DNA from 3 places in the Pseudomonas lundensis genome. Region 2 is predicted to be linked to each of the others. Evidence: predicted binding sites of a transcription regulator. Region 2 holds the regulator's gene; each other region holds the start of a gene.
The links. The regulator FliA, encoded in region 2, starts transcription of late flagellar genes. The targets are predictions, from matches to a motif close to CTAAAGTTTNNNNNNNNNNNGCCGNTAA.
Positions count from the first base shown of each region.

Region 1: the regulator FliA is predicted to act here: its motif matches at 3,935-3,962, upstream of IF654_RS05685 (flagellar protein MotY).
Region 3: the regulator FliA is predicted to act here: its motif matches at 3,428-3,455, upstream of IF654_RS12205 (methyl-accepting chemotaxis protein).

Region 1 covers NZ_CP062158.2:1,146,817-1,153,376, forward strand. Annotated here, with positions in the region: gene grxD (Grx4 family monothiol glutaredoxin) at 1-220, shown strand, start outside; gene bfr (bacterioferritin) at 315-785, opposite strand; gene IF654_RS05665 (bacterioferritin-associated ferredoxin) at 985-1,203, opposite strand; gene IF654_RS05670 (peroxiredoxin) at 1,481-2,083, shown strand; gene rnt (ribonuclease T) at 2,155-2,826, opposite strand; gene pyrC (dihydroorotase) at 2,823-3,869, opposite strand; gene IF654_RS05685 (flagellar protein MotY) at 4,025-4,930, shown strand; gene IF654_RS05690 (argininosuccinate synthase) at 5,059-6,276, shown strand; gene IF654_RS05695 (hypothetical protein) at 6,356-6,560, opposite strand, start outside.
Region 2 covers NZ_CP062158.2:3,119,066-3,125,625, reverse strand. Annotated here, with positions in the region: gene flhA (flagellar biosynthesis protein FlhA) at 1-1,771, shown strand, start outside; gene flhF (flagellar biosynthesis protein FlhF) at 1,782-3,095, shown strand; gene fleN (flagellar synthesis regulator FleN) at 3,215-4,048, shown strand; gene fliA (RNA polymerase sigma factor FliA) at 4,045-4,785, shown strand; gene IF654_RS14625 (chemotaxis response regulator CheY) at 4,993-5,364, shown strand; gene IF654_RS14620 (protein phosphatase CheZ) at 5,386-6,174, shown strand; gene IF654_RS14615 (chemotaxis protein CheA) at 6,186-6,560, shown strand, end outside.
Region 3 covers NZ_CP062158.2:2,608,668-2,615,227, reverse strand. Annotated here, with positions in the region: gene IF654_RS12210 (polyurethane esterase) at 1-1,617, shown strand, start outside; gene IF654_RS12205 (methyl-accepting chemotaxis protein) at 1,666-3,300, opposite strand; gene IF654_RS12200 (undecaprenyl-diphosphate phosphatase) at 3,590-4,420, shown strand; gene IF654_RS12195 (DUF1294 domain-containing protein) at 4,456-4,854, shown strand; gene IF654_RS12190 (MmcQ/YjbR family DNA-binding protein) at 4,872-5,216, opposite strand; gene IF654_RS12185 (LysR substrate-binding domain-containing protein) at 5,228-6,136, opposite strand; gene IF654_RS12180 (FMN-dependent NADH-azoreductase) at 6,264-6,560, shown strand, end outside.

The sequences.
Region 1 (6,560 bases), 2.0 Mb from region 2:
CTGTGGTGAAAAGTTCGCTTACGTGGACATCCTGCAGAACCCAGAGATTCGTGCCAATTTGCCCAAGTACGCTAACTGGCCGACCTTCCCGCAACTGTGGGTAGGTGGCGAGCTGGTGGGCGGCAGCGACATCATGGCGGAGATGTTTGCCAATGGTGAGCTGCAAACCCTGATCAAGGATGCCGCCGCTAAAGCCGCAGCCGCCAAGACCGAAGCCTAAGGGTCTTTGCGCGCGAGTTTGAATAAATTAGCGCGCATTAAAAACCCCGCCACTGTTTAGACAGGGCGGGGTTTTTTATTGGCTGAGGTTTGGTTTATTCACCCATCTGCGATTGCAGATAGTTCTCAAGACCCACTTTATCTATCAGGCCAAGCTGAGTTTCCAGCCAGTCAATATGTTCTTCTTCAGACTCCAGAATGTCTTCTAGAAGTTCTCGGCTACCAAAGTCGCCCACAACTTCGCAGTGTGCGATGGCTGCTTTCAGATCGGCATGGCCGGTGCGCTCAATGCGCAGGTCGCACTCAAGCATCTCCTTGGTGTGCTCGCCGATGTGCAGCTTGCCCAGGTCCTGCACGTTAGGCAGGCCTTCCAGGAAGAGAATGCGTTTGATCAGCTTATCCGCGTGTTTCATCTCATCGATGGACTCGTGGTATTCGTGAGCACCCAACTTTTCCAGGCCCCAATCTTGATACATGCGCGCATGCAAGAAGTACTGATTGATTGCGACCAACTCGTTGCCGAGAATTTTGTTGAGGTGCTGAATGACTGAAATGTCGCCTTTCATCGCGAGGGCCTGCCTTAATGAACTGTATATGCGCAAGAGTTTGATCTGCACACTTACACCTGTCAAACCTAAGTATTTGAATAATAAATGAAAATTAATCGGAATAAGAATGTTTGTATTCCGCGTCTAGGCCCTAAGCACTTGAATTAAAGGCATAAAAAAACCGGACATCATGTCCGGTTCTCTTTAAATGGCTACATCAGGCGACTGAAAATTCTGCCGGGTAACTCATGGCTGCCTGGCTGGCTTGCAGGGAAGACAGGGTTTCGCGCACCACTTGCTTGGCCAGACACGCACATTTGCCACATTGACTGGCAACACCGGTCGCTTCGCGAACTTCACGGTAGCTGCAGCAACCTTCATAGATTGCGTCTCGGATTTTTCCATCAGTGACGCCAGTGCAGAGGCAAACGTACATAAATAAGAACCATCGCTGGTTGGGATTCAATGCGAAGGATCTTAATGTTAACGAGAATGATTGTCAAAGCAACTTAGGTCTCGATTGCAGGTTTAATGCCTGATGCTGACGAACGGTGCCACGCCTAACCCGGGTGGCTTTAAAAAAGGGGGGAGGCCGGACCCGACGAGCGGTGTATGATGGCCGATCTTTTTTCATGCGCGAGCTGATTGTTAACCGTGTCATTACCCATGACTGGCCAGCTCCCGTTTACCACGCTGCACATCAGGAGATATCCATGAGCGTACTCGTAGGCAAACAAGCCCCTGACTTCACCGTCGCCGCCGTTCTGGGCAATGGCGAAATCGTTGATAGCTTTACGCTGTCCACCGCGATCAAAGGCAAATACGGCCTGGTGTTCTTCTACCCGCTGGACTTCACATTCGTTTGCCCGTCCGAGCTGATTGCTCTGGACCACCGCATTCCTGAGTTCAAAGCCCGTAACGTAGAAGTGGTGGCAGTCTCCATCGACTCTCACTTCACCCATAACGCATGGCGCAACACGCCGGTAAACAACGGCGGTATCGGTCAGGTGCAATACACCATGGCAGCCGATATGAAGCACGAAATCTGCAAAGCCTACGATGTTGAATCTGAAGGCGGTGTCGCTTTCCGTGGCGCATTCCTGATCGATGACAAGGGCATCGTTCGTTCGCAGATCGTGAATGACCTGCCTCTGGGCCGCAACATGGACGAGCTGCTGCGTCTGGTTGACGCCCTGCAATTCCACGAAGAGCACGGCGAAGTGTGCCCTGCGAACTGGAAAAAAGGCGACAAAGGCATGACGGCTTCCACCGCGGGCGTAGCGGCTTACCTGTCCGAAAATGCTGACAAGCTGTAAGCGTCGGTTGAGGGCATAAAAAAACCGGACGTTATGTCCGGTTTTTTTATGCAGGAGAGAAAGTCCCGGACTCAGTCGTCGAAATCTTTCCAACCGCCCATTTGCTTCCAGCTGTTGACGATGCCACAGAACAGCTCTGCTGTTTTTTCTGTGTCATAACGCGCCGAATGCGCTTCCCGCCCATCGAAGTCGATGTCAGCAGCCTGACAGGCTTTGGCGAGTACAGTCTGGCCGTACGCCAGGCCAGCCAGTGTGGCGGTGTCGAAGCTCGAGAACGGATGGAACGGGTTGCGTTTCATGTCCAGTCGAGCAACGGCAGCGTTCAGGAAGCCGAGATCAAAACTGCTGTTATGGCCAACCAGGATGGCGCGTTTACAGCCATTGGCTTTCAAGGCTTTGCGCACACCGCGGAAGATGTCAGTCAGGGCTGTTTCTTCGCTGACAGCCATGCGCAACGGGTGATCCAGCTTGATACCGGTGAACTCCAGCGCAGCCGGTTCAATGTTGGCGCCTTCGAACGGTTCCACGCGGTGGAAATACGTGTGTTCAGGGAACACGAAGCCTTTCTCGTCCATGCCGATCGTGACCGCTGCGATTTCCAGCAATGCATCGGTTGAGCTGTTGAAACCGCCGGTTTCAACATCGATTACCACTGGCAGGTAACCGCGAAAGCGCTCAGCCATGGGGTGACGTGGGCCGCCATGCCCGCCTTCATGTTCATCGTCGAAATGGTCGTCACTCACAGCTGTTCCTCCAGCAGGCGCCAGCGCAGTTTTTCACCGGCGCGCAGCGGGATTACGGTCAGCTCACCGAACGGCAGGCTGGTTGGGGCAGTCCACTCCTGGCGAACCAGTGTGATGTGTTCGGTGCTGGGTGCCAGTCCGTAGAAGCGAGGTCCGTTGAGGCTGGCAAAAGCCTCCAGCTTGTCCAGCGCATTACGCTGTTCAAAGGCTTCGGCGTACAACTCGATAGCTGCGTAGGAGGTGTAGCAACCGGCGCAGCCACAGGCCGCTTCTTTGGCGTGCTGGGCATGCGGTGCGGAGTCGGTCCCCAGGAAGAACTTCTCGCTACCGCTGGTTGCTGCATCGAGCAGGGCATGCTGATGAGTATTGCGCTTCAGGATCGGCAAGCAATAGAAGTGCGGGCGTATCCCCCCCACCAGCATATGGTTGCGGTTGTAAAGCAGGTGGTGAGCAGTAATCGTTGCGGCGACTTGACTGGACGCTTCGTTGACGAACTGCACGGCATCCGCAGTGGTGATGTGTTCGAACACCACTTTGAGCGTCGGAAAACGCTCTACAACACGGCGCATGTGCTCGTCGATGAAGATTTTCTCGCGATCAAATACATCCACATCGGTGCGTGTCACTTCGCCGTGAATCAGCAAGGGCATACCGACTTCAGCCATGGTTTCCAGCACCGGGAAAATAGCGTCAATACTGGTGACGCCAGAGTCGGAGTTGGTCGTTGCGCCTGCAGGATATAACTTTGCAGCGTGTACGAAGCCACTGGATTTGGCTGTGCGAATGTCTTCAGGCTGCGTGCGATCGGTCAGATAGAGCACCATCAGCGGCTCGAAGCGGCTACCCGCAGGGCGAGCGGCCAAAATGCGCTGGCGATAGGCATCAGCTTCGGCTGCGTTACGCACCGGAGGCACCAGGTTGGGCATGATGATGGCGCGGCCAAAAGTGCGCGCTACATCCGCGACAGTGTGAGGCAACACAGCACCATCTCGAAGATGTATGTGCCAGTCATCGGGACGCAGAAGGGTCAGGCGGTCGGACATTGGGGATTCCAGGCGGGTCAAACTGAGGCGAATCCTACCGGAAAACACTCAGTCAGGCACTCGCTATCAAGTTTTGCGGCGCTTAACCGATATCTTTTGAGAATGTCGTCTATCTGTTTGCTGTTTTTTTGCAGTACAAGCCTGTGGAGCCGCCCGTGCGCCAGCGTTATCTAGCCCTACTCAGTATGTTTGCCAGCCTGCCTGCCATGGCCCTGACTTTCCAGACCCGTCTGGAGAATATCGAGTGGAAGGTGGAAGGTGACAAATTCGAGTGCCGTCTGATTCAGCCCATCACGGACTTCGGTTCCGGGGTTTTCGTGCGCCGTGCGGGTGAACAGGCCATTTTTCGCCTGAATGCCTTCAACGCCATGCTCGGTGAGGGTTCTGCCACGTTGCTGGCTGCCGCAGCTCCCTGGCAGCCGGGGCGCGGAGATATCAACCTTGGCTCGGTACGGATTGGTCGGGGTCAGGTATTGTTCAACAGTTCCCAGGCACAGGCCGCAAGCCTGGTGCGCGGTTTGCTGGAGGGGCGCACTCCCTTGGTCAGGCATTATTCCTCGACCAGCGGAACGTCCGAGGTTCGTTTGCTCCCCGTCAAGTTTCGTCAGGCGTACAGCGATTACGAAGCCTGTACGACCAAACTGTTACCCAAAAACTTTGAACAGGTACGTCAAAGCCAGATCGGTTTTCCCGGGGGAGGGATCGATCTGGACAATCAGGCGCGGGCAAACTTGCAGGTCATGGTGGAATACATGAAGGCAGATCCTTCGGTAAACCACATCACGCTGGATGGGCACTCGGACAACTCCGGCAATCGTCTGACCAATCGTGATTTGTCCCGGCGCCGAGCCTTGGCCGTGATGGATTTCTTCAAAGAAAACGGGATTCAAGAGTCGCAAATTACCCTGCGGTTTCACGGAGAACAGTACCCGTTGGTGCGCAATTCCAACGCTGCGAATCGGGCAAAAAATCGCCGTGTCAGCGTGCGGCTTGAACGGGTCCCCGCGCCGGAAAAAACCACTTCCCCTGTAGGCACCACAAACCCTGCAAGCGTCTCTTAAAGCAGTCACCGTCGTCGCGCTATTGAAACTAACTGTCGCTTTGTCGTCTTAAGCTGTCGCGCCTCTGTAATTTCTGCAACTTGAGCGGTAGACTGTTCGGCTTTTCGAACAACCCGTGGAGTGATGGCATGGCGGACGTAAACAAGGTCGTTCTGGCTTATTCGGGCGGCCTGGACACTTCGGTGATCCTGAAGTGGCTGCAGGATACTTATAACTGTGAAGTCGTAACCTTTACCGCTGACCTGGGTCAGGGTGAAGAGGTCGAACCTGCACGTGCCAAGGCGCAAGCCATGGGCGTCAAGGAAATCTATATTGACGACCTGCGCGAAGAGTTTGTTCGAGACTTCGTGTTCCCGATGTTCCGCGCCAATACTGTTTACGAAGGTGAGTACCTGCTGGGTACCTCCATCGCTCGTCCGCTGATTGCCAAACGCCTGATTGAAATCGCCAACGAAACGGGCGCTGATGCCATTTCCCACGGTGCTACCGGTAAAGGTAACGACCAGGTGCGTTTCGAGCTTGGGGCCTACGCACTGAAACCCGGCGTAAAAGTCATTGCGCCGTGGCGTGAATGGGATCTGCTCTCGCGTGAAAAGTTGATGGATTACGCTGAAAAGCATGCAATCCCTATCGAACGTCATGGTAAGAAAAAATCCCCTTACTCCATGGACGCCAACCTGCTTCATATCTCGTACGAAGGCGGTGTGCTGGAAGACACCTGGACCGAGCACGAAGAAGACATGTGGCGCTGGACCAAGTCCCCGGAAGATGCGCCGAACACCCCGACGTATCTGGAACTGACCTATCGCAATGGCGACATCGTGGCGTTGGACGGCGTTGAAATGACGCCTGCGACGGTTTTGGCCACTCTGAATCGCATTGGTGGGGAAAACGGCATTGGCCGTCTGGATATTGTTGAAAACCGCTACGTTGGCATGAAGTCCCGTGGTTGCTACGAAACCCCGGGCGGCACCATCATGCTGCGTGCTCACCGGGCGATAGAGTCGATTACGCTGGACCGCGAAGTGGCGCACTTGAAAGATGAGTTGATGCCTAAATACGCCAGCCTGATTTACACCGGCTACTGGTGGAGCCCGGAGCGCGTTATGTTGCAACAGATGATTGACGCCTCTCAAACCCACGTGAATGGTGTTGTTCGTCTGAAACTCTACAAAGGTAATGTCATCGTTACCGGCCGCAAGTCCGATCAATCGTTGTTTGATGCAAATATTGCAACTTTTGAAGAAGATGGTGGTGCTTACAATCAGGCCGATGCAGCTGGTTTTATCAAGCTAAACGCACTGCGCATGCGCATTGCGGCGAACAAGGGTCGTAGCTTTTTCTGATTAAGAGCGGCTTTCGAAAAAAGCCCCGGCCACTGGTCGGGGCTTTTTTTTATGTGAGTGTTTAGGCATGACTATATGTTCAATAGGTTGTGCTCAATGCGTCTGTTTCAGTGTTGTAAGTGAAAATAGTGGTTGTCTCCCATAGCTGAAATTTTTTATAAATCAGGGGGGGTAAAGGGTGTTTGTTTATCAGTGCGTTGACGTGGCTATTGATTAATAGGATAAGCACCTTGTTTTTGTCGGCCGAGTTTCTTGCTGAGGTCATGGTTTCGTAAATTAATGAC
Region 2 (6,560 bases):
CGGCAACTACGTGGTCGGTATCGTGGTGTTCGCGATTTTGATGATCATCAACTTCGTGGTGGTGACCAAGGGCGCCGGGCGTATTTCCGAGGTGAGCGCGCGTTTCACCCTCGACGCCATGCCCGGTAAGCAAATGGCCATCGACGCCGACCTCAATGCCGGGTTGATCGATCAGAACCAGGCCAAATCCCGCCGTCAGGAAGTCGCTCAGGAAGCCGAGTTCTACGGCTCGATGGACGGTGCCAGCAAGTTCGTGCGTGGTGACGCCATCGCCGGTCTGTTGATCCTGTTTATCAACCTGATCGGTGGCATGGCGGTGGGCATGTTCCAGCACGGCATGACCTTCGCTGATGCCGGTAAAGTCTATGCGCTGCTGACCATCGGTGACGGTTTGGTGGCGCAGCTGCCTTCGCTGTTGCTGTCCACGGCCGCCGCGATCATGGTGACCCGTGCGTCGGGCTCCGAAGAGATGGGCAAGCAGATCAGCCGCCAGATGTTCGCCTCGCCCAAAGCGCTGGCGGTGTCCGCCGGGTTGATGGCCGTGATGGGCGCCGTGCCCGGCATGCCGCACTTCGCGTTCCTGAGCCTGGCCGCCGTCTCCGGTGGCGTGGCGTATTTGATGTGGAAAAAACAAAACGCCGTCAAGGTTCAGGCCCTGCAGGAAGTTCAGCGCCAGCAGGAACTGCTGCCGTCGCCTGCCCGTGCGCAAGACACCAAAGAGCTGGGCTGGGATGACGTAACCCCCATCGACATGATCGGCCTGGAAGTGGGCTACCGCTTGATCCCGCTGGTGGACCGCAACCAGGGTGGCCAATTGCTGGCGCGGATCAAGGGCGTGCGCAAGAAGCTGTCCCAGGATCTGGGCTTTCTGATGCCGACTGTGCATATCCGCGACAACCTCGACCTGGCGCCCAGCGCCTACCGCTTGACCCTGATGGGGGTGATTCTGGCCGAGGCCGAGATCTACCCCGACCGCGAACTGGCGATCAACCCCGGTCAGGTGTTCGGCACGTTGAACGGCATTACCGCCAAGGACCCGGCCTTTGGCCTCGAAGCGGTGTGGATCGAAGTCAGCCAGCGCAGTCAGGCGCAATCGCTGGGCTACACCGTGGTGGACGCCAGCACCGTGGTGGCCACGCATTTGAACCAGATCCTCTACAAACACTCTCATGAGCTGATTGGTCATGAAGAAGTGCAGCAGTTGATGCAGTTGCTGGCCAAAGCCTCGCCTAAACTGGCTGAAGAGCTGGTGCCAGGTGTGCTGAGCTTGTCGCAGCTGCTCAAAGTGTTGCAGGCGCTGTTGGCCGAACAGGTGCCGGTGCGCGACATTCGCAGTATTGCCGAAGCCGTCGCGAACAATGCGCACAAGAGTCAAGATACCGCCGCTTTGGTGGCCGCCGTGCGGGTTGGTTTGTCCCGCGCCATCGTCCAAAGCATTGTAGGCGTTGAGTCTGAGCTGCCAGTTATCACGCTGGAGCCAAGGTTGGAACAAATATTGCTCAATAGTCTGCAGAAGGCAGGGCAAGGTCAGGAAGAGGGCGTTCTGCTGGAGCCGAGCATGGCTGAAAAACTGCAGCGTTCGTTGATCGACGCCGCACAACGCCAAGAGATGCAAGGCAATCCGGTGATCCTGCTGGTGGCCGGTCCGGTCCGCGCGATGTTGTCGCGGTTTGGCCGTTTGGCCGTGCCGAACCTGCATGTGCTGGCGTACCAGGAAATCCCTGACAACAAGCAAGTCACCATCGTTGCGACAGTAGGCCCGAACGGCTGAGGTTTGGTTTATGCAAGTGAAGCGTTTTTTCGCCGCCGATATGCGTCAGGCCATGAAACTGGTTCGTGATGAGCTGGGGGCTGATGCCGCCATTATTGGTAACCGCCGCATTGCTGGCGGTGTTGAGTTGACCGCTGCGCTGGACTACAAGTTGTCCGCGCTGGCGCCCCGTGTGCCGAATGTCGAACTCGAAGAAGAGCTGCGCAAGACCCAGTCGCGCATTGTGTCGGCCCAGGCCGAGTTGAGCATGCGCGCTGAGGGCGAGTCGGATGTCAGTCGGCAATTGTTTGCCGGTTTGCCCCTGACCGCCGCCGAGCCACTGATCGAGCCGACGTTCGACGAGCCGCCACGTCCCGCAGCCCCGGCCGCGCCGAGCATGGACCAACGCGCCTTCGACACCATGCGCTTTGAACTCAATGGCTTGCGCGAGTTGCTCGAAGTGCAGTTGGGGTCGTTGGCCTGGAATCAGTTGCAAGGCAGCAAACCGGCACAAGCCAATCTGTGGCGCCGTTTGCAGCGCATCGGCTTGTCCGGCCCGCTGGCCCGCGACTTGCTGGAGCAAGTGACCGAGATTGAAGAGCCGCGTCAGGCCTGGCGCATGCTGTTGGCCCATTTGGCCCGCATGATCGCCACCCCTGAAGTCGAACCGCTTGAAGACGGCGGCGTGATTGCCATGGTCGGCCCGGCAGGCATGGGCAAGACCACCACACTGGCCAAGCTGGCGGCGCGTTATGTGCTCAAGTACGGCGCGCAAAACATTGCGCTGGTGAGCATGGACAGTTACCGGATTGGCGCGCAGGAGCAACTCAAAACCCTGGGCCGCATCCTCAATGTGCCCGTCACGCATGTGGCGCCCGGCCAGTCGCTGGGGCAAACCCTGGAGCCGCTGGTGCGCAAGCGCGTGGTGCTGGTGGACACGGCGGGCCTGCAAGCCAGTGACCCGGCGTTGCGCCTGCAGCTCGAAAGCCTGGCGGGGCGCGGCATCAAGTCCAAAAACTATTTGGTATTGGCCACCACCAGCCAGAAACAAGTGCTGGCGGCGGCGTACCACAGTTATAAACGTTGCGGGCTGGCCGGTTGCATCCTGACCAAACTGGATGAGACGGCGAGCCTTGGTGAAGTGTTGAGTCTGGCCATCAGCCACGAGCTGCCAGTGGCCTATCTCACGGACGGTCCGCGTATCCCGGACGATCTCCATCTGCCGCGTCGTCACCAGTTGGTGAGCCGTGCGGTGAGTGTGCAAATGCAGGAAGAACCCAGCGAAGAGGCCATGGCCGACATGTTCGCTGATATCTACCACAGCCCTTCCAAACGGGTCGGCTGAGGCAGTGATGATTACGTTGGAATGTACCTACATTGATGGTCTGCACATCCTGTTCCCGTTGAGGAACCCGCAGCCAGCCTCTGTAGCCGCGTCTAAGTAAGACAAGGTAAAGAAAGATCATGGGCAGCATGCATCCCGTACAGGTGATCGCAGTGACCGGCGGCAAGGGTGGCGTCGGTAAAACTAACGTTTCAGTCAACTTGTCGCTGGCTCTTGCCGAGCTGGGCAGACGAGTGATGTTACTGGACGCTGACCTGGGGTTGGCGAACGTCGACGTACTGCTGGGGCTGACCCCCAAATACACCCTGGCCGATGTGGTCGAGGGCCGTTGCGAGCTGCGCGATGTGCTGCTGCCTGGCCCCGGCGGGATTCGCATCGTGCCCGCGGCGTCGGGCACCCAAAGCATGGTTCACCTGAGCCCGGCCCAGCATGCGGGGCTGATTCAGGCCTTCAGCGAGATCGGTGACAACCTGGACGTGCTGGTGATCGACACCGCCGCCGGGATTGGCGAATCGGTGGTCAGCTTTGTGCGCGCCGCGCAGGAAGTGCTGCTGGTGGTGTGCGACGAACCGACCTCGATCACCGATGCGTATGCGTTGATCAAGTTGCTGAACCGCGATTACGGCATGAACCGCTTCCGGGTGTTGGCCAACATGGCCCAGAGCCCGCAGGAAGGGCGCAACCTGTTCGCCAAGCTGACCAAAGTCACCGACCGCTTTCTGGACGTCGCCCTGCAATACGTAGGCGCCGTGCCGTACGACGAATGTGTGCGCAAGGCAGTGCAAAAGCAGCGCGCTGTGTACGAAGCGTTCCCGCGCTCCAAATGCTCGCTGGCGTTCAAGGCCATTGCACAGAAAGTTGACACCTGGCCATTGCCTGCCAATCCCCGTGGGCACCTGGAGTTCTTTGTTGAGCGTCTGGTGCAGCAAACCAATGTAGGTACGTCTCCATGACAGCAAGCGGCTATCGCATGTACAGCAAGTCATCGCGCGACAGCCAGTACGAGCTGATCGAACGCTACGCCCCTTTGGTCAAACGCATTGCGTACCACCTGCTGGCGCGTCTGCCGGCCAGTGTGCAGGTTGAAGACTTGATTCAGGCCGGGATGATCGGCCTGCTCGAAGTGTCGACCAAATACGACGCCAGCAAAGGTGCAAGTTTCGAAACCTACGCGGGTATTCGTATCCGTGGCGCGATGCTTGATGAAGTGCGAAAGGGCGACTGGGCTCCACGCTCGGTCCACCGCAATACGCGCATGGTCAGCGACGCAATTCGGGCAATTGAAGCAAAAACCGGCTGTGACGCTAAAGATCACGAAGTTGCGGCCGAACTCAATTTAAGCCTTGATGATTATTACGCCATTTTGAATGACACCCTGGGCAGCCGCCTGTTCAGCTTCGACGACCTGTTGCAGGACGGCGAGCATGAAGGGCTGCACGAGGACGGCGCCAGTGCTCACCTTGAGCCGTCGCGTGACCTGGAAGACGAACGTTTCCAGGGCGCGTTGGCCGAGGCCATCGCCAACTTGCCGGAACGCGAGCGGCTGGTGCTGGCGCTGTACTACGACGAAGAACTCAACCTCAAGGAAATCGGTGAGGTGCTGGGCGTGAGCGAGTCGCGTGTCAGCCAGTTGCACAGCCAGTGTGCCGCGCGTTTGCGCGGGCGCCTGGCGGAATGGCGAGCGCGCTGAGACGCCGCCGTCCACACGATTTACCCCCTGTAGCCGCTGCCGCAGGCTGCGATAAGGCCGCAAGACCTTCTGTCACAGACGGTCGCTGCATCCGCGTCGCAGTCGGCGGTGGCGGCTACAGGGTTAAGGTTTACTGAATTGATTGAATGGCGCGCCCAGGTGCTGGACGCGTTTTAAGACTGCTTGGAGGTCGAATTGGACAAGAATATGAAAATCCTCATCGTTGATGATTTTTCGACGATGCGGCGGATCATTAAAAACCTGCTGCGTGACCTGGGGTTCACCAACACCGTTGAGGCCGATGATGGCACCACGGCGATACCGATCCTCAATCAAGGTCATATCGACTTTCTGGTGACTGACTGGAACATGCCGGGCATGACCGGCATCGATCTGCTGCGCCACGTGCGCGCGGATGAAAAACTCAAGCACATGCCCGTGCTGATGGTGACGGCCGAAGCCAAGCGCGAGCAAATCATCGAAGCGGCGCAAGCCGGTGTTAACGGCTATGTCGTCAAGCCGTTCACTGCGCTGGCACTCAAAGAGAAGATCGAAAAAATCTTCGAACGCATCGGTTGATCGACTCGCCACGGGGGCGTTATGGAGCATAAAGAGGCTAGCCAGGGCGATTTTGAATCGACCTTGAAAAAACATGCTCGCGAGTTGGTCGACAGCCTTGAAAAAGGCCAGTTTGGCGACGCCGTGCAGCTGATTCACGAATTGAACCAGACCCGCGACCGGGGCCTGTACCGCGAAGTCGGCAAGCTGACGCGCGAGCTGCACAGTGCAATCGTCAACTTCCACATTGACCCGCACATGCCGCAAGCCGAAGAAGTGTCGCAGATCACGGATGCCACGGAACGGTTGTCGTATGTTGTGCGCTTAACGGAAGCGGCGGCCAACCGCACCATGGACCTGGTGGAGAACAGCACGCCCGTGGTCAATGGCCTGGGCGCTGAAGCCAAAACCTTGAGCGCAGAGTGGGGACGCTTCATGCGTCGCGAGCTCAGTGCCGAGGAGTTTCGGGATCTGGCGCGTCGGGTTGACGGTTTTCTGACGCGTAGCGAAGAAGAAAGCCACGTGGTCGCCGCCAACCTGAATGACATTTTGCTGGCTCAGGATTACCAGGACCTCACCGGTCAGGTGATCAAGCGGGTCACGCAGCTGGTGACTGAAGTTGAAAGCAATCTGCTCAAACTGGTGTTGATGGCCAGTCAGGTTGACCGTTTCGCAGGGATCGAGCATGACCGCGAAGCACTGCGGGCAGAAAATAATCCGCAAAAAAACCTGGCGCAGGGTGAAGGTCCGCAGATTCATGCCGATAAGCGTGATGACGTCGTGTCCGGTCAGGACGATGTAGACGATTTGCTTTCAAGTCTTGGATTCTAAGGAGCACGTACATGAGCTTCGGCGCCGATGAAGAAATCCTTCAGGATTTCCTGGTTGAAGCCGGCGAAATTCTAGAGCAGTTGTCCGAACAACTGGTCGAGCTGGAAAGCCGACCGGATGATGCCGACCTGCTCAATGCAATTTTTCGCGGTTTTCACACTGTAAAAGGGGGCGCCGGCTTCCTCCAGCTCAACGAGCTGGTGGAGTGCTGTCACATCGCCGAGAACGTGTTCGACATCTTGCGCAAGGGTGAGCGACACGTCGATTCGGAGCTGATGGACGTGATCCTGGAAGCGCTGGACGCGGTCAACGGCATGTTCAGTGAAGTGCGCGAGCGCGCACCGATCACCGCCGCGACGCCGGAGTTGCTGGCTGCGCTGGCGCGC
Region 3 (6,560 bases), 510 kb from region 2:
AAACTGGCTCGCGAGGCCGTTGAGAAGGCCGGATGGACGCCCATCAGTGCCGGTCAGTTGGGGTATGCCGGCAAAGTGGATCATCGCGGCACCTTTTATGGCGAGCAAAAAGGCTATGACACGGCACAAGTCGAAATCATGGGCAAATATGCTGCCGATGGGCAGTTGACGTCCATCGGCATCGGGTTTCGCGGCACCAGTGGCCCGCGCGAGTCGTTGATTACCGATGCCCTTGGCGATGTCATCAGCGATCTGCTGGCTGCCTTCGGCCCCGACGATTACGCGCGCCAGTACACCGGCCAGGCGTTTGACGGGTTGCTGGGCAGCGTCGCCACGTTTGCCCGGGCACATGGGCTGAGCGGCAACGATGTACTGGTCACCGGCCATAGCCTTGGCGGGCTGGCGGTCAACAGCCTGGCCGACCTGAGCAACGAACGCTGGGCCGGGTTTTATCGCGAGGCGAACTACATTGCCTTCGCCTCGCCCACGCAAAGCGAAACCACGCAAAACGTGCTGAACATCGGTTACGAAAACGACCCGGTGTTCCGGGCACTGGACGGATCGGACTTCACCTTCTCGTCATTGGGCGTACACGACGCGCCTTTGCCGTCGGCGACCAACAATATCGTGAGCTTCAACGACCATTACGCGTCCACGGTGTGGAATGTGCTGCCGTTCTCCATCGTCAATGTCTCGACCTGGATCAGCCATCTGCCCAGCGGCTATGGCCACGGCCTGAACCGCCTCCTTGATTCGGCGTTTTATCACCTGACCCATAAAGACGCGACCCTCGTGGTGGCCAATCTGTCCGGCCCGGCGCGGGAAACGACCTGGGTGCAGGACCTCAACCGCCATGCGCAAGCGCACACCGGCAGCACGTTCATCATCGGCAGCGACAGCGATGACTTGATTCAGGGTGGGCGCGGCAATGATTTTCTGGAGGGCCGCGACGGCAACGACACCTTTCGTGACAGTGGCGGCTACAACATCATTCTGGGTGGCCAGGGCGTGAATACGCTGGAGTTGCAACGCGCACTGCACACGGTTGAGGTGGTGAACGACGGGCATGGCACGTTGTACGTGCGCGACACTGACGGCGGTCTCAGCCTGACCCGTGACCTCAGCCAGTTGGTAAGCGATGAAGCCGGGTGGCTGGGCATTCGTCAGCCGGTTACGCACCGGATCGCCGATGATGGGCTGTGGGCGGGCACTCAGCGCAGCGACTATGCCCACTCGGTGAACGGCGGCCTGCAGAGCAGTACGCTCAAGGCCACAACACAAGGTGACTGGCTGATCGGGCAGGGTGCCGATGACCGGTTGATTGGCACGCTGGGCCAGCATGTGTTTATCGCAGGCGGCGGCGATGATCGGCTGGAGTCAGCGGGCGGCAACAACACGTTTGTGTTTAGCGGCCAGTTCGGTCACGACACGCTGCTCGGTTATCAGCCCACCGACACGCTCGTGTTCCTGGGCGTGGAAGGTGGCTACGACGCGGATTACCGGGCCCATGCCCGTGCCGTGGGAGCTGACACGGTGCTCAGTTTTGCGGACAGTTCGGTGACGTTGGTGGGCGTCGGGCTGGCGACGCTGAATGGCGCAGAGATCGTGATTGCGTGAACGCGGGGGAGAGCAGCGGCGCAGGAAAACCCTGCGCCGCTGCAGTGTTTACACCTTGAACTGGCGCAGTAACTGGTTGAGTTGCACGCTTAGTTCTTTGAGGTGCAGGCTGGCCACACTGGATTGCTCGGCCGCCTGAGCGGTGCTTTGCGACAAGCCGGCGGCTTGCGTCACGTTCTGGTTGATGTCTTCTACGACATGCGACTGTTGCAGCGTTGCACTGGCAATCGACGCGTTGAGGCCGTTCAGGTTGGTGAGCGCCTGACCGATACTGCTCAAACTTTGCCCGGCCTGCGTGGCTTGCTCGATCGTCAGCTGGGAAGCACGGCTGCTGCTGGCAATGACGTTGACCGCCGCTTCAGAGTGTTTTTGCAGCCCCTCAATCATGGCCTGGATGTCCGCGGTCGACTTTTGCGTACGTTGGGCCAGCAAACGCACTTCGTCCGCCACCACCGCGAAGCCGCGACCCTGCTCACCCGCGCGCGCCGCTTCAATGGCCGCGTTCAGAGCCAGCAAGTTGGTTTGCTCGGCAATCGAGCGGATCACTTCCAGCACCGTGCTGATGTCTGTGGTTTGCGAGGCCAGCGTGCGAATCACCTCCACCGCCTGACTGATCGTGCCGGACAGGTCGTCTATCTGCTGCAAGCTGCTGTCGATGTTGTGCTGGCCCTGTTGCGCCTGGTCCTGCGCGCCGCGCATTTCGCTGGCCGCGTGTTCGGCGTTTTTGGCCACGTCCTGCACGGCGTAACTGACCTCGTTGATCGCCGTGGCCACTTGATCCATTTGCAGCGCCTGTTGCTGGCAACGCTGCTGGGCCTCGCTGGCATCGTGGCCCATTTGCGTGGACGACTGATCCAGCGCCGTGGCCGTGGACTGCAAATGACCCACCACATTGCGCAATTTGGCAACAAAGCCATTGAAGTGTTGCGCCATTGAGGTCAGTTCATCCTGGCCGTGGGTGTCCAGGCTGCGGGTCAGGTCGCTCTCGCCGCTGGCAATGTTGGCCATGGCCTGCACGGCTTCTTGCAGGGGCCGCACGATGCTGCGGGCTATCAGCGTCACCAGCGCGGCCATGATCAACGCAATGCCCAGCCCGACCCAGCAGGCTCTCCAGACCTGGCCCCAGAACTCGGCCTGCATGTCGTCGATGTACACGCCGGAGCCGATGACCCACCCCCATGGCTCAAATAGTTGCACGTAGGACGTTTTCTGCACCGGGGCGTCAGAGCCCGGTTTCGGCCAGCGGTAATCGACCATGCCCGCGCCCTTGGTCTTGGCCAGCGTCGCCATCTCGTTGAAGAGCGCAAAGCCGTCGGGGTCTTTGATCGCAGAGAGGTCTTTGCCATCGAGCTTGGGGTTGGTGGGGTGCATGACCATGTAGGGGCGCAGGTCATTGATCCAGAAGTAGTCGTCGTGGTCGTAACGTAACTGCCTGACCACAGCCAGCGCCTGCTGTTGCGCGGCTTCACGGCTCAAGGTGCCGGCCGTTTCAAGCCCGTGGTAGTGGTTCAGGATGCCGCTGGCCGTCTGCACCACGTGTTGGGTCTTCTGCACTTTGCCCTGATAGAGGTCTTCATGGATCTGTTTAAGCATCAACAAACCCAACGCCAGCAGCATGGCCATGGCCACGAGTAAAATCAGCCACAAACGACGACTGATAGACAACCTGCGTAAGGTATTCATAGAACGGTCACTCCTTGTTTTTCTTCTTGTCGTCGACACTCATGGGCATCCAAGCATGCTTTGCGGGCGGGGCCCATGCGACTTGCGTCTAATGTCATAGCAGCGAAAAGTGAATGTGTCTGATAGGATCTCGGCCGAAACGGGAAAACCTGTAAGTTTCTTGATTTCTGACACTTTTTTCACATCGCACTGGCGAAAATCCACGCGTGTGACCCACCTGCGGCAGCGGTTGCACACACTCACATTTCAATAATCAGTCCGGCACGATGCGGGGCTTCATGGGGGAACAATGGATCTTTGGACTGCCGCACAGGCGTTGATACTCGGCGTGGTAGAAGGCCTGACGGAATTTTTGCCCATCTCCAGTACAGGCCACCAGATCATCGTCGCAGACTTGCTCAATTTCGGTGGTGAGCGAGCCATGGCGTTCAACATCATCATTCAGCTCGGTGCCATCCTGGCCGTGGTCTGGGAGTTCCGGCGCAAAATTCTGGACGTTGTCACCGGGTTGCCCACACAGCCCAAGGCGCGTCGTTTCACGGTCAACCTGATGATCGCCGTGCTGCCCGCCGTGGTGCTGGGCATTATCTTTGCCGACACCATTCACCACTACCTGTTCAACCCGATCACCGTGGCTGCTGCGTTGGTGATTGGCGGGGTGATCATGCTCTGGGCGGAACGCCGTGAGCACGTGATTCACGCCGAAACCGTCGATGACATGACCTGGAAAGACGCGGTAAAAATCGGTTTTGCACAGTGCCTGGCCATGATCCCCGGCACCTCGCGGTCGGGCTCGACGATTATTGGCGGCTTGCTGTTCGGGTTATCGCGCAAGGCGGCCACTGAGTTCTCATTCTTTCTGGCCATGCCGACCATGGTCGGGGCGGCGGTGTACTCCGGTTACAAATACCGTCACTTGTTTCAGCCTGACGATTTGCCCGTCTTCGCGATTGGCTTTGTGACCTCGTTTGTCTTCGCCATGATTGCAGTGCGTGCGTTGCTCAAGTTCATTTCCAACCACAGTTACGCGGCGTTCGCCTGGTACCGCATCGCGTTCGGGTTGTTGATTCTCGCCACTTGGCAGTTTGGCTGGATTAACTGGACGGCGGCGGCTGCGTGAACAAATCAGTCCGAGAACGTCGCGATTACGTGGGCATGCCTGAGCGTGGCAACGGCCCGATCCGCCGGTTGAAGTTCAAGCTCGTTATTTTTGCAGCGCTGTGCGCGTTGCCCTTGGGCGGCGCGGCGACATTGTTGATTACCGGGGTCAGCCGCGTACCGTTACTGATCTATCTGGTCACCAGCGTGCTGGCATTTGGTCTGTACGGGTATGACAAGCAGCGAGCCAAAACCGGCCAGTGGCGCATCCCGGAGAAGGTCTTGCACGGCGTTGAGCTGTTGGGGGGCTGGCCCGGCGCGTGTGTGGCCCAGCAACTGTTGCGCCACAAGACGCGCAAGGTCTCGTTTCAAATCTGGTTCTGGCTGATTGTGGCCTTGCACCAGGCGATCTGGATCGATGTGCTGTTTTTGAAAATGACCCTGCTGGACTTGTAGCTCTGAGCCAAAGCGCGTCAGAGCAGTAACCCGATCTGACGCTTTTTCGGCAGTTTGGCTACCACCAACTGGTGGGCGCGGCGCAACAAGTCTTGCAGCTCCTCGGCGCCCATGGGGTAGGGCGGCTGCATATTGATCCAGTGCGCCCGTGCCAAATACGGGGAGGGGCGTATACCGGGCCGATCGACATACCCCAGAAACAGCTCTTTCTCCACCTTGAACGACAACCCGTCCTTATTCAGGTTGAACAGCGCAAACATCTTGCTCTGGTCGACGTAGAACACTTGCACGCCTCCCCATTTGATATCTTCTTTGACACCGGGCAACTGACGGCAAAAATCAGCAATCTGGTCCTTGTTCATCCTGTTGGTGCTCATAGCAGCTTGTCTCCACAGCGTTCGAATGATTCAACCAAATGCTCCATCCAGGCGCGCACCGCGGGCATCACCCCGCGCCGATGCGGGTAAACGGCATGTAGCCAACCCCCCGGCAATGACCAGTTGGGCAGCAACTGTACAAGCTGGCCTGTTTGCAATTCCTGTTCGCAGTACATCATGGGCAGTACGGTAAACCCCAGGCCCGACAGGGTGCAGGCTTTGCGCACGATGAAATCATCGATGCCCAAGCGCGCTTCCAATACCAGGTCACAGGGGCTGCCCAACTCATCGAGCATGCGCAAGTGAACCATGCGGTCTGCTTCAAGCGCGCCCAGCACGGGCACGTGCTTCAAGTCGTCCGGATGTTCGATGGACCATTGGCTGGCAAATGCCGGGCTGGCGACCATGACGGTTTGCGCCTGCCGCAATCGACGGGTAGCCAGCAGCGCGTCTTCGTCCCCCAGCTCACGCACGCGCAGGGCCACGTCGATGCCCTCGGTAATCAGGTCGACGCGGCGGTTGAGCAGCAGCATTTCAAGCTGCACATGAGGATAGGTGCGTAAAAAGGCGCTGATGACGTCAGGCATGAATTCATGGGCCAGCCCCACGGGGCATGACACCCGCAACGGGCCACGCGGCTCGCTGGACATACTGGCCACGGCTTCGTCTGCCATTTCCGCCTCCAGCAGCATCGCCTGACAGTGGCGCAGGTAACGTTCGCCTACGGCCGTCAGCTTGAGTTGGCGGGTGGTGCGTTGTAACAAGCGCGCGCCGAGGCGGTCTTCAAGTTCGGCCACGCGTCTGGACAACCGGGATTTCGGAATCCCCAACACGCGTCCAGCGGCGGCAAATCCACCGGCTTCCACCACTTTGGCGAAGTAATACAGATCGTTCAGGTCTTGCATGACGCGCTCACTGTCCTACAGGTGGGACGAACTATCGCATGAGTGGCGACTTATCGTCGATTGCTTTCATGGGTAGCATCCTCCCCACTTGATCGCCGGGCGGCGGTCCTCACCTCTGGAGATCACCATGAACGTTTTGCACATCGATTCGAGCATCCTCGGCGACAACTCGGCATCCCGTCAGTTGAGTCGTGCCGTGGTCAACGCCTGGCAAGCGGCTGATCCTGACCTTAACGTGAGCTATCGCGACCTGGCAGCCGAAGCCATCGACCACTTTTCGGCCGCTACGCTGGTGGCTGCCGGTACCGCCGCTGAACTGCGCGATGCGGCTCAACAACACGAAGCGCAATTGAGCGCCGACACCCTGGCACAGTTCCTGGCCGCCGATGCTGTCGTGATTGGGGCGCCGATGTACAACTTCACC